One region of the uncultured Halopseudomonas sp. genome, then DNA from elsewhere that is predicted to be linked to it. Evidence: riboswitches for the same ligand, from Rfam matches in the RefSeq annotation. Region 1 holds a riboswitch; the other holds the start of a gene.

Region 1 (4,422 bases):
CAACGGTGCTGTGGAATCCATGGATAGAAAAATCCCGGCGCCTGGGTCATTTTCCAGAAGAAGGCTACCGGGAGATGCTTTGCATCGAGACGGCCAACGCAGGGCCCGACAGGCAGATTCTGCAACCAGGCCAGACCCACAGCCTGAGCGCAAGAATCAGCCGCCACGCTTGAAAGAGGCGTTCCGTCTTATTTACGCGTGGCGGGCAAGACCAATGCTATTGCCACACTTACCAGGCTTGATGCGAGCAGCGCGCCCAGAAAAGGCGCCAAGGTCGGAATTGCGCCTGGAAAGCTGGCAGCTAGCAGGCCGGCTGAAAACGATCCGCCGGTAAACCACCCGGGAGCCACCGCGCCCACTAATCCCGCTAGACAGCCGCCTACAGCTGCTGTTGCACCCATACGCTTCCACAAGCCCATCAGTACCGGAACCACCGCCGTAGCGCAGAGCAGATCAGCGATCAGAAACAGCCGCAGTACCGAGATCCCCTGCAGCGCGATGAGCACTACTGGAATCATCAACAGCACGGTAATCCAGCGCGCACTGGTCAGTGAGAGACCGCTTTTTTCCGTGACTGCCAGAGAAGCGATGGCGTTCTGCAGAGTATCGACCGAAGACGCTACGAGGGTCAAAGCCAGTACAAGTGCTGGAATCGTCAACCAGGCCGGCGCATCCATCAACAACGCAAAAAATGGAATTGGAGGGCTACCCAAGTCGGTGCCGCTCATGGCTGCGGCGATACCCAGTGCGCCCACAATGGCTACTACAATCACGGTTATAAGACCGCCGAGCAAGGCTCCGCGACCCAGCGCTGCTCCATCACGGGCAGACCATACGCGTTGCCAATAGCCCTGGTGAAAAAGGTTGGCCGCTGTTACGGCAATGATCAGTGTCAATGCCACGCTCAGGGCGCTGCCGACCGGAATGCCCGGCAGGGCGATCGGAGATGAATCCACTTCGGGCAGTCTCTGCAGTGCTACCGCACCGACCACAACCAACAGGGCAAGAAGTAGCCAGGCTTGCCAGCGGTCGGTCATCAGGCTCGCACGCAAACCGCCACCGGCGGTATAGACGAGGGTGGCGATTGCTACGCCGATGATAACCAGCGCCGGATTCACATCCGACAGCATGGCGGTAATCGCGCCAATCGCAGTGAGCTCGGCAATCAGAAAGCACAGCATGTAGAGCAGGGAAATCACCGCCACCCAGCGGCGCACCAGGGCGCCATAACAGGCCTGGGCGAACTCTCCGATACTGCTGCCTTGCGGCAGGTAGCGGCGGATCGCCGGACCGCAGAATGCGAAAACAAGAAAGGGCAGGGCAGCACCAATGGCGTAACCCGCCAGACCCACAGGTCCAACCAACGCCCCTACCTCCGGCGGCGCAAATAGTATCCACCCGCCCATTCCCGAAGCCAGAAACGAGAGTCCTAGGGCCTGAGCGCCCTGACTATTGCGGGCCGTAAGAAAGTCATCGAGTTCCGCATGGCTGCTTCGGGCGCGCAGGCCCAGCCAGACGAACACGAGCAGCGCCGTGCCCAGCACGGCAAGGGTCAGGTAAGGCATGTCGCACTTCCTCCGCCGGTATTATCCGGATCAGGTTCCAGGGTTTGGGCGGGCTGCATGCAGCACGCTGGTTCTCAGCCTGTCCGCGTGACGGACAGGCTCCCCTGGCGACTAAAAATTGGGATTATGGTAACGCGCGCCAATACTGCCACAGAAAGTGGCAGTAGACGACAGCTGGAAGCTGTCAGCTCACGGCGGCGAGGGCTTGAGGACGAACAAGGGCGACTAGTTCCTCTACGGCACTCATATCCGGAACGGCGAGAAAATCCGCAGCCTGATAGGCTGGATTCGGGTAACAGTAATAACCTTCACCCGTTTGCAAACCAAGCTTGCCCTGGTCGATAAAGTGCTGCTTTATATACGTTGCATTGGCCAGTAACTGGGCATCCTGATTCTCTGTACCCCAGTAAGTCATGACATCAAAGCAGGTTTTCATGCCGATGATATCCATGATCCCGCAAGGCCCCAAAGCGCATCCTCGGTTGGCAATCATATAGGTCCGGTCGATGTATTCCGGAGTAGATACGCCATTGGTAACCAGTGACTGCGTGGCATTCAACAAAGGGACCAGCCATGTATTGAGCACATAGCCGTTCTGCTCCTTCTGGATCGGGATCGGTACCATGCCTATTTCAATGGCAAACCGGGTGACAGCCCGTAAGGTGCTTTCTGCGGTACCTGCATGGGCCATTACTTCAGCCAGATTCATACTCCAGATCATGTTGGCAAAGTGCAGCGCGCAGTATTTATCCGGTCGGCCCGTTGCACTGGCAAACTGAGCCGGTAGCAGCGTCGACGAGTTGGTAGCAACCAGTGTGTGGGCCGGCAACAACGCAGCCATTTCCTGATAGACAGCGACTTTCGTTTCCGGAATTTCCGGTACAGCCTCAATCACCAGATCGGCATTGGTAACGGCATCAGCCAGGCTGCAGCTATAGCTGAGACGAGCCTGTGTTTCGCTGATCATGGCTTCACTTGCACCCATCTCAGCCCGGTAAATGGCAGCATATTGTTGATGCGCCATCTGGCAACGCTGCAGAGATTCCTCGAATAGATCGTAAACCACGACCCGCTTGCCTTTGAATGCGCTGTGCCAGGCAATCTGGCCGCCCAGTACACCTGCGCCCAGCACAGTCAGATTATTCAATGTGTTTGTCATAGGTGTCTCCGAATCTCAGGCAGCCTGGTTGGCTGCCCTTTTTGTTGTTATGGGAGGATCAAATGTCAGGACTCCATCATCGAGCGACTCCTTGAGAAGCAATACCGAGTCGAGCTCGTAATTGTTCAGAATTCGCCAGGGCAGGGCGCGGCCCTGGCGTGGCAGGATGCCGTTGGCGCGCTGGACATATCCGGACTGCAGGGAACCCATGATGGAGTCTTTTTCAATCTGACCATGCTTGTCCAATGGGACGGCAACCTGCTTGCCGGTTTCTTCCATGTGCGCGAGCAGTCTGCAGATGTACAAGGAGGCCATGTCTGCCTTGAGCGTCCAGGGTGCGTTGGTGTAGCCCAGAATCCATGCCAAATTCGGCACGTTCTGCATCATCACCGCCTTGTAGGTCATCTGCTCGTTGAGCGGGCAGGGCTCACCATCCAGGCTTATCTGCATACCACCCAGCATCTGCATCTGCAGGCCCGTTGCCGTAATGATGATGTCTGCCTCAAGCTCCTGACCTGATTTGAGACGGATACCTTTCTCGGTAAAGGTATCGATATGATCCGTCACTACGGACGCCTTGCCCTTGTTGATAGCTTCGAACAGATCCGCATCGGGAACCGCGCAAAGCCGTTCATCCCAAGGGTTATAGCTGGGCGTGAAGTGTTTCATATTGCTCTGGTCATCGAGCTTCTTGCTGACACCCTTGAGTAATACCTGCCGAGTCTTGTCAGGCCAGCGTTTGGCAGCTTTGTAAATCCAGCGCTGCATCACGATATTGCGTTTTCGGGCCATGTTATAGACCCATTTTTGCGGCAAAAACTTGCCAAGTACTTCGGAAATCTTGTCGTGGCCTGGCACGGAAAATACGTAGGAGGGCGAGCGCTGCAACATGGTGACGTGCTCGGCAGTATCTGCCATCGCAGGAACCAGCGTAACCGCAGTTGCGCCACTGCCAATCACCACAACCTTCTTGCCGGCATAATCAAGATCAGTAGGCCAATGCTGGGGGTGAATACAGGTGCCCTTGAAGGTGTCCACACCAGGAAACTCAGGTAGATAGCCAGCTTCGTAATTGTAATAACCAGTACAGCCAACGAGGAAATTACAGGTGTATATCTTTTGTTCGCCTGTGGTGGCGTCAGTTGTGGTTACTGTCCATTGCTGGTCTTCACTCGACCAGTCAGCATGCTCTGTGGCCGTGTTGAAATGGATTTTATCGGTAATGTGAAACTCTTCAGCCGTTTCGCGGATGTATTCACGTATCGAGTCACCGCCAGCTAGAACCTGAAGCTCGTTCCAGGGCCGAAACTTGTAGCCGAAAGTAAACATGTCCGAATCAGAGCGTATGCCCGGGTAGCGAAATAAATCCCAGGTTCCGCCAATGGCGGCGCGCTTCTCGAGGACGACAAAGCGTTTATCGGGGCAGGTATGTGTGAGGTGGCAGGCCATTCCGATACCGGACAGACCCGCGCCAACGATGATTACATCGAGATGTTCAGCAGCCATATTATTGTTCTCTTGGAGTGAGCTTTCTGCACATTCCTAGACTGCCTGTTTACAGGCCCGGAGGGACTGCCATATGTTGCCAATTAGTAATCAATTGCTGCCATTGCTGGTTTTGATTTGTTCAAAGGGTCAGCGAAGCGGTTGCATTGAAAAGGCACCAAGGGGAGTCTGTGACGAGTGACAAAAAACGAG
Region 2 (4,422 bases), on a different contig from region 1:
CGCGGCCAGCACCCACGGTGGGGAGGATGAGCAGGTATTAGCTGCACACCGGGAGGTGTTGGCGTTGCACCCGGACGCGTTACTTATTCTTGTACCCCGTCACCCGGAGCGCTTTAACGAAGTGGCCAGACTGATTGAGGATGCAGACCTGAAGTGTGTCCGACGCAGCAGCGGCGAGACGCCTATGCGAGCAGATCAGGTACTGCTCGGTGACAGCATGGGCGAGCTGTTGATGTTTTATGCCTGCGCAGATGCAGCCTTTGTTGGCGGTTCGCTGGTGTCCCATGGTGGCCATAATTATCTGGAGCCAGCGGCACTGGGTTTGCCGATTCTCTCTGGTCCCCATTCGTTCAACTTCACTGAGATCAGCGAGCTTCTCGAAGGTGCAGGCGCACTGCAGCGTGTGCAGGATCAGGCCGAGTTGGCAGAGGCAGTCACACACCTGTTGAGTGAGCCTATGGTAGCCAGGCAGACAGGTGCCAAGGGTCTAACTGTGGTTAGGGACAATCAGGGGGCGCTGCAACGTCTTTTGGATGGTATCGCCGTCAGGCTGAGGGCTTGAGGCTAAGCAATGATGGATGTCTGATCCGACATCACCCCCGCTGATTGATCAGCGGGGGCAAGCGTCAATCAGAATGTACTGCGCACAGGTTCATTGGCTGTGTCCGTGTCCATGTCGAACGGGCCACTGCGTTCAACCGGGCCATTGGGCTCAACTGAACCGCTTCGCTCAACGGCGGGACGTTGCATTGACATGCTCTGAACCTCCTCCTCATTGAAGGGAGGAATGAAATCCTCGTCGGGATTATATTGCGGATCAAGCCACTGAGAGAGCTCTATCAGGTCCTCAGGGCTCAATGTGCCCGCTGCCTGCTTCAGACGCAGCGTATCAATAATGTAATTGTACCGGGTGGTGTTGTAGTCGCGGACTGCGCGAAACAGATTGCGCTCAGCCTCAAGGACGTCCACCACGTTGCGCGTACCCACTTCGTAACCGGTCTGGGTAGCATCACGTGCTGCCCTTGCAGAAATGATTGCCTGCCTGCGCGCTTCAACTTCTTCGACACTGGAGGTTACCGTGCGGAAAAGATTCCGGGTCGACTCCACTACCTCACGCAACCTGGCTTCGCTGAGGCGCTCACTCTGGGTCAGACGGTAGCCTGACTCTCGCACCTGTGAGCTTCTGCTTCCGCCTATGAACAGCGGTAGGGTCACCTCGATACCGATGCTGGCCTGTTCCGTATCGCCGTTCCTGTTGGTGGCTCCAAGTGCACCACCCAGTTCGGCTCCGCCGCTGCTGTGGTTGTAACGGGCAAAGGCGTCAACGGTAGGCGCAAAAGTAGCCTTGCTGCCGCGCAGTGTTTCAGCCGCCGTGTCCACCGCCAGTCGACTGGCTTGCAGGCTGAGATTCTGGCTCGCTGCGGTATCTACCCACTCCTGCAGATCTGCCGGCAATGGCGGCATGATGGGCATTTCATGGCGTATACCTGCCAGGCTGTCGTAATCGCTCAGCGTCAGGCGCGTCAGTGCCTGGTAGCTGACGGTCAGATTGGTCTGTGCGGTAAGCCGGGTGGCCCGGGCGGTATCGTAACCCGCCAGCGCTTCAAGTACATCTGTACGGGCAGACAAACCCACCTCGAATCGTTCCCTGGCCTGATCCAGCTGACGCTCGAAAGCATCTTCTTCAGCTCGGGCGGTCGCGAGATTATCCGATGCACGCAGTACGTTGAAATAGGCTTGCGCCACTTCAATGATCAAGTCCTGCTGAATTGCGGAAAACTCAACCATCGCCTGGGCGCTGACCGACTTGGCGGCCTGATAATTGAACCAGCTCTCTGCCCTAAATAGCGGCTGTGTCAGGTTCGCCTGGTAATAGTTGGTATTGTAGGTGTCGTTTCCCTGGCTCTCTATCTCAATGCGTTCACGGGATACACCCGCGCCCAGGCTGATATTGGGCAGAAGCAACGCGCGTGCCTGGGGCAGGGCTTCCTGTCGAGCGAGCGTGTCGGCCTCGGCTGCGGCCAGGTCGGCACTGTATAGAAGGGCTTCTTGGTAGACGGTCATCAGGTCAGCCTGGGCGGCAGCCTGGCCTGAGACTCCAGCCAGCACAATGGCAACGTACAGAGGGCGCAGCATGCAGAGTTCCTTCGCATGGGAGAAATAATCAGCCAAGGCTAAGGAGATGTCGGCTGGGGGTCAAGCAATGCTTGGGGCCTGGTGCGGAACAAAGTGTTTCTCACTCTCTCAGCGGGCGTATGTTAAGCTTTTTACTCATCTTGACGGGGTGCCTGCGGTTTTGCCGAGGGCTGAGATAATACCCGTTGAACCTGATCCGGTTTATACCGGCGTAGGAATCGAGATGCGTGCCTGCCCGCAGACCTTCGGGGTCCGTGCCGCCTGCCGTTTCGGTTCCCTGCGAACCACAACGCAGCGGAGCACAATAATGAGTTTTCAGCAGTCCGATATTGCCATTCTTACCTCTGGCGCCGATGGCGCCGCTTCCCAGCCATTTCCGAAATCGCGCAAGGTTTACGTAACCGGCTCACGTCCGGATATCCGCGTGCCTATGCGTGAGATCAGTCTTGCCGACACTCCCACCGACCTGGGTGGTGAGAAGAATGCGCCGGTAACCGTTTACGATACCTCAGGCCCTTACACCGATCCGCAGGTCAATATCGATCTGCGCGCTGGACTGGCGGACGTGCGTGGTGCATGGATCGGAGAGCGTGATGATACCGAAATCCTTACCGGTCTTAGCTCCGAATTCGGCAGGCAGCGCCTGGCCGATCCGGCCCTGGACAGGATGCGCTTTGCCCATGTGCGGCACCCTCGTCGGGCGAAAAAAGGTCGTAACGTGTCTCAGATGCATTACGCGCTTAAGGGCATCATCACCCCTGAGATGGAATACATCGCTATTCGCGAAAACATGAAGCTGCAGCAGGCGCGTGATGCCGGATTGCTGGCTAATCAGCACCCAGGTCAGAGCTTTGGGGCGTCAGTGCCGCAGGAGATTACGGCCGAATTCGTTCGTGAAGAAGTGGCCAGGGGTCGAGCGATCATTCCAGCCAATATCAACCATCCGGAATTGGAGCCGATGATCATAGGGCGTAATTTCCTGGTCAAGATCAATGGCAATATCGGTAATTCGGCGCTGGGTTCTTCGATTGAAGAAGAAGTGGAAAAAATGACCTGGGGTATACGCTGGGGTTCGGACACCATTATGGATCTGTCCACCGGCAAGAATATTCACGAAACACGTGAGTGGATTATCCGTAACTCACCCGTACCTATTGGTACCGTGCCGATCTATCAAGCACTTGAAAAGGTCAACGGCGTTGCCGAGGACCTGACCTGGGAGATATTCCGCGACACATTGATAGAGCAGGCCGAGCAGGGCGTCGATTATTTCACCATCCACGCTGGCGTGCGGCTGCGTTACGTCCCGATGACGGCCAAGCGTGTCACCGGCATTGTTTCGCGCGGGGGTTCGATCATGGCCAAGTGGTGTCTGGCACATCACAAGGAAAGCTTTCTCTATACCCATTTCGAAGATATCTGCGAAATCATGAAGGCATACGACGTGTCTTTCTCCCTGGGAGATGGTCTGCGACCGGGGTCCATCGCCGACGCCAACGACGAGGCCCAGTTCGGTGAACTGGAAACCCTTGGCGAACTGACCAAGATTGCCTGGAAGCATGATGTTCAGGTAATGATCGAGGGCCCCGGTCACGTTCCAATGCAGTTGATAAAGGAAAACATGGATAAGCAGCTCGAATGCTGTGACGAAGCGCCGTTTTACACCCTGGGGCCTTTGACTACGGATATAGCGCCGGGCTACGACCACATCACCTCGGGTATTGGCGCCGCAATGATCGGCTGGTTCGGCTGTGCGATGCTTTGCTATGTGACCCCCAAGGAGCACCTGGGGCTGCCGGATCGTGACGATGTGAAAACCGGCATTATTACTTACAAAATTGCGGCGCACGCTGCAGACCTGGCGAAGGGGCATCCTGGCGCACAGATTCGCGACAATGCCTTGTCCAAGGCCCGTTTCGAGTTTCGCTGGGAAGACCAGTTCAATCTGGGTCTGGACCCTGACACGGCGCGCAGCTATCACGATGAGACGTTGCCCAAGGACTCGGCCAAGGTCGCCCACTTCTGTTCCATGTGTGGGCCCAAGTTCTGCTCGATGAAAATCACTCAGGAGGTCCGTGAATACGCGGCTGGCCAGCGCATTGAAGCAGTCGATCTTGCGTTGGAGGAGGGTATGAAAGCCAAGTCTGCGGAGTTCAGATCCAGCGGTTCACAGTTGTATCAAAAGGTCTGAAGCCTTGCCGAAGCCCCGGCAGGTATGCGAGTTTAGGTAATCAAACGCATACATCGCCTTGGGGGCTTCTGGTTGGACACTTTTACACGCGCCGA

Evidence for each region. A riboswitch is a leader RNA that binds a small molecule or an ion and turns the genes downstream of it on or off. The one in region 1 is predicted to bind thiamine pyrophosphate.
Region 2: another riboswitch for thiamine pyrophosphate. It lies ahead of thiC (phosphomethylpyrimidine synthase ThiC); the one in region 1 lies ahead of AAC076_RS13035 (sodium:solute symporter).

What each region holds. Positions count from the first base shown of each region.
Region 1 covers NZ_CAXBOV010000022.1:62,453-66,874, forward strand. The annotation lists gene AAC076_RS13030 (D-hexose-6-phosphate mutarotase) at 1-173, shown strand, start outside; gene AAC076_RS13035 (sodium:solute symporter) at 189-1,565, opposite strand; TPP riboswitch at 1,555-1,681, opposite strand; gene AAC076_RS13040 (3-hydroxyacyl-CoA dehydrogenase) at 1,750-2,724, opposite strand; gene AAC076_RS13045 (NAD(P)/FAD-dependent oxidoreductase) at 2,740-4,230, opposite strand.
Region 2 covers NZ_CAXBOV010000007.1:68,917-73,338, reverse strand. The annotation lists gene waaA (lipid IV(A) 3-deoxy-D-manno-octulosonic acid transferase) at 1-562, shown strand, start outside; gene AAC076_RS05155 (TolC family outer membrane protein) at 631-2,136, opposite strand; TPP riboswitch at 2,271-2,371, shown strand; gene thiC (phosphomethylpyrimidine synthase ThiC) at 2,444-4,327, shown strand; gene AAC076_RS05145 (NUDIX domain-containing protein) at 4,400-4,422, shown strand, end outside.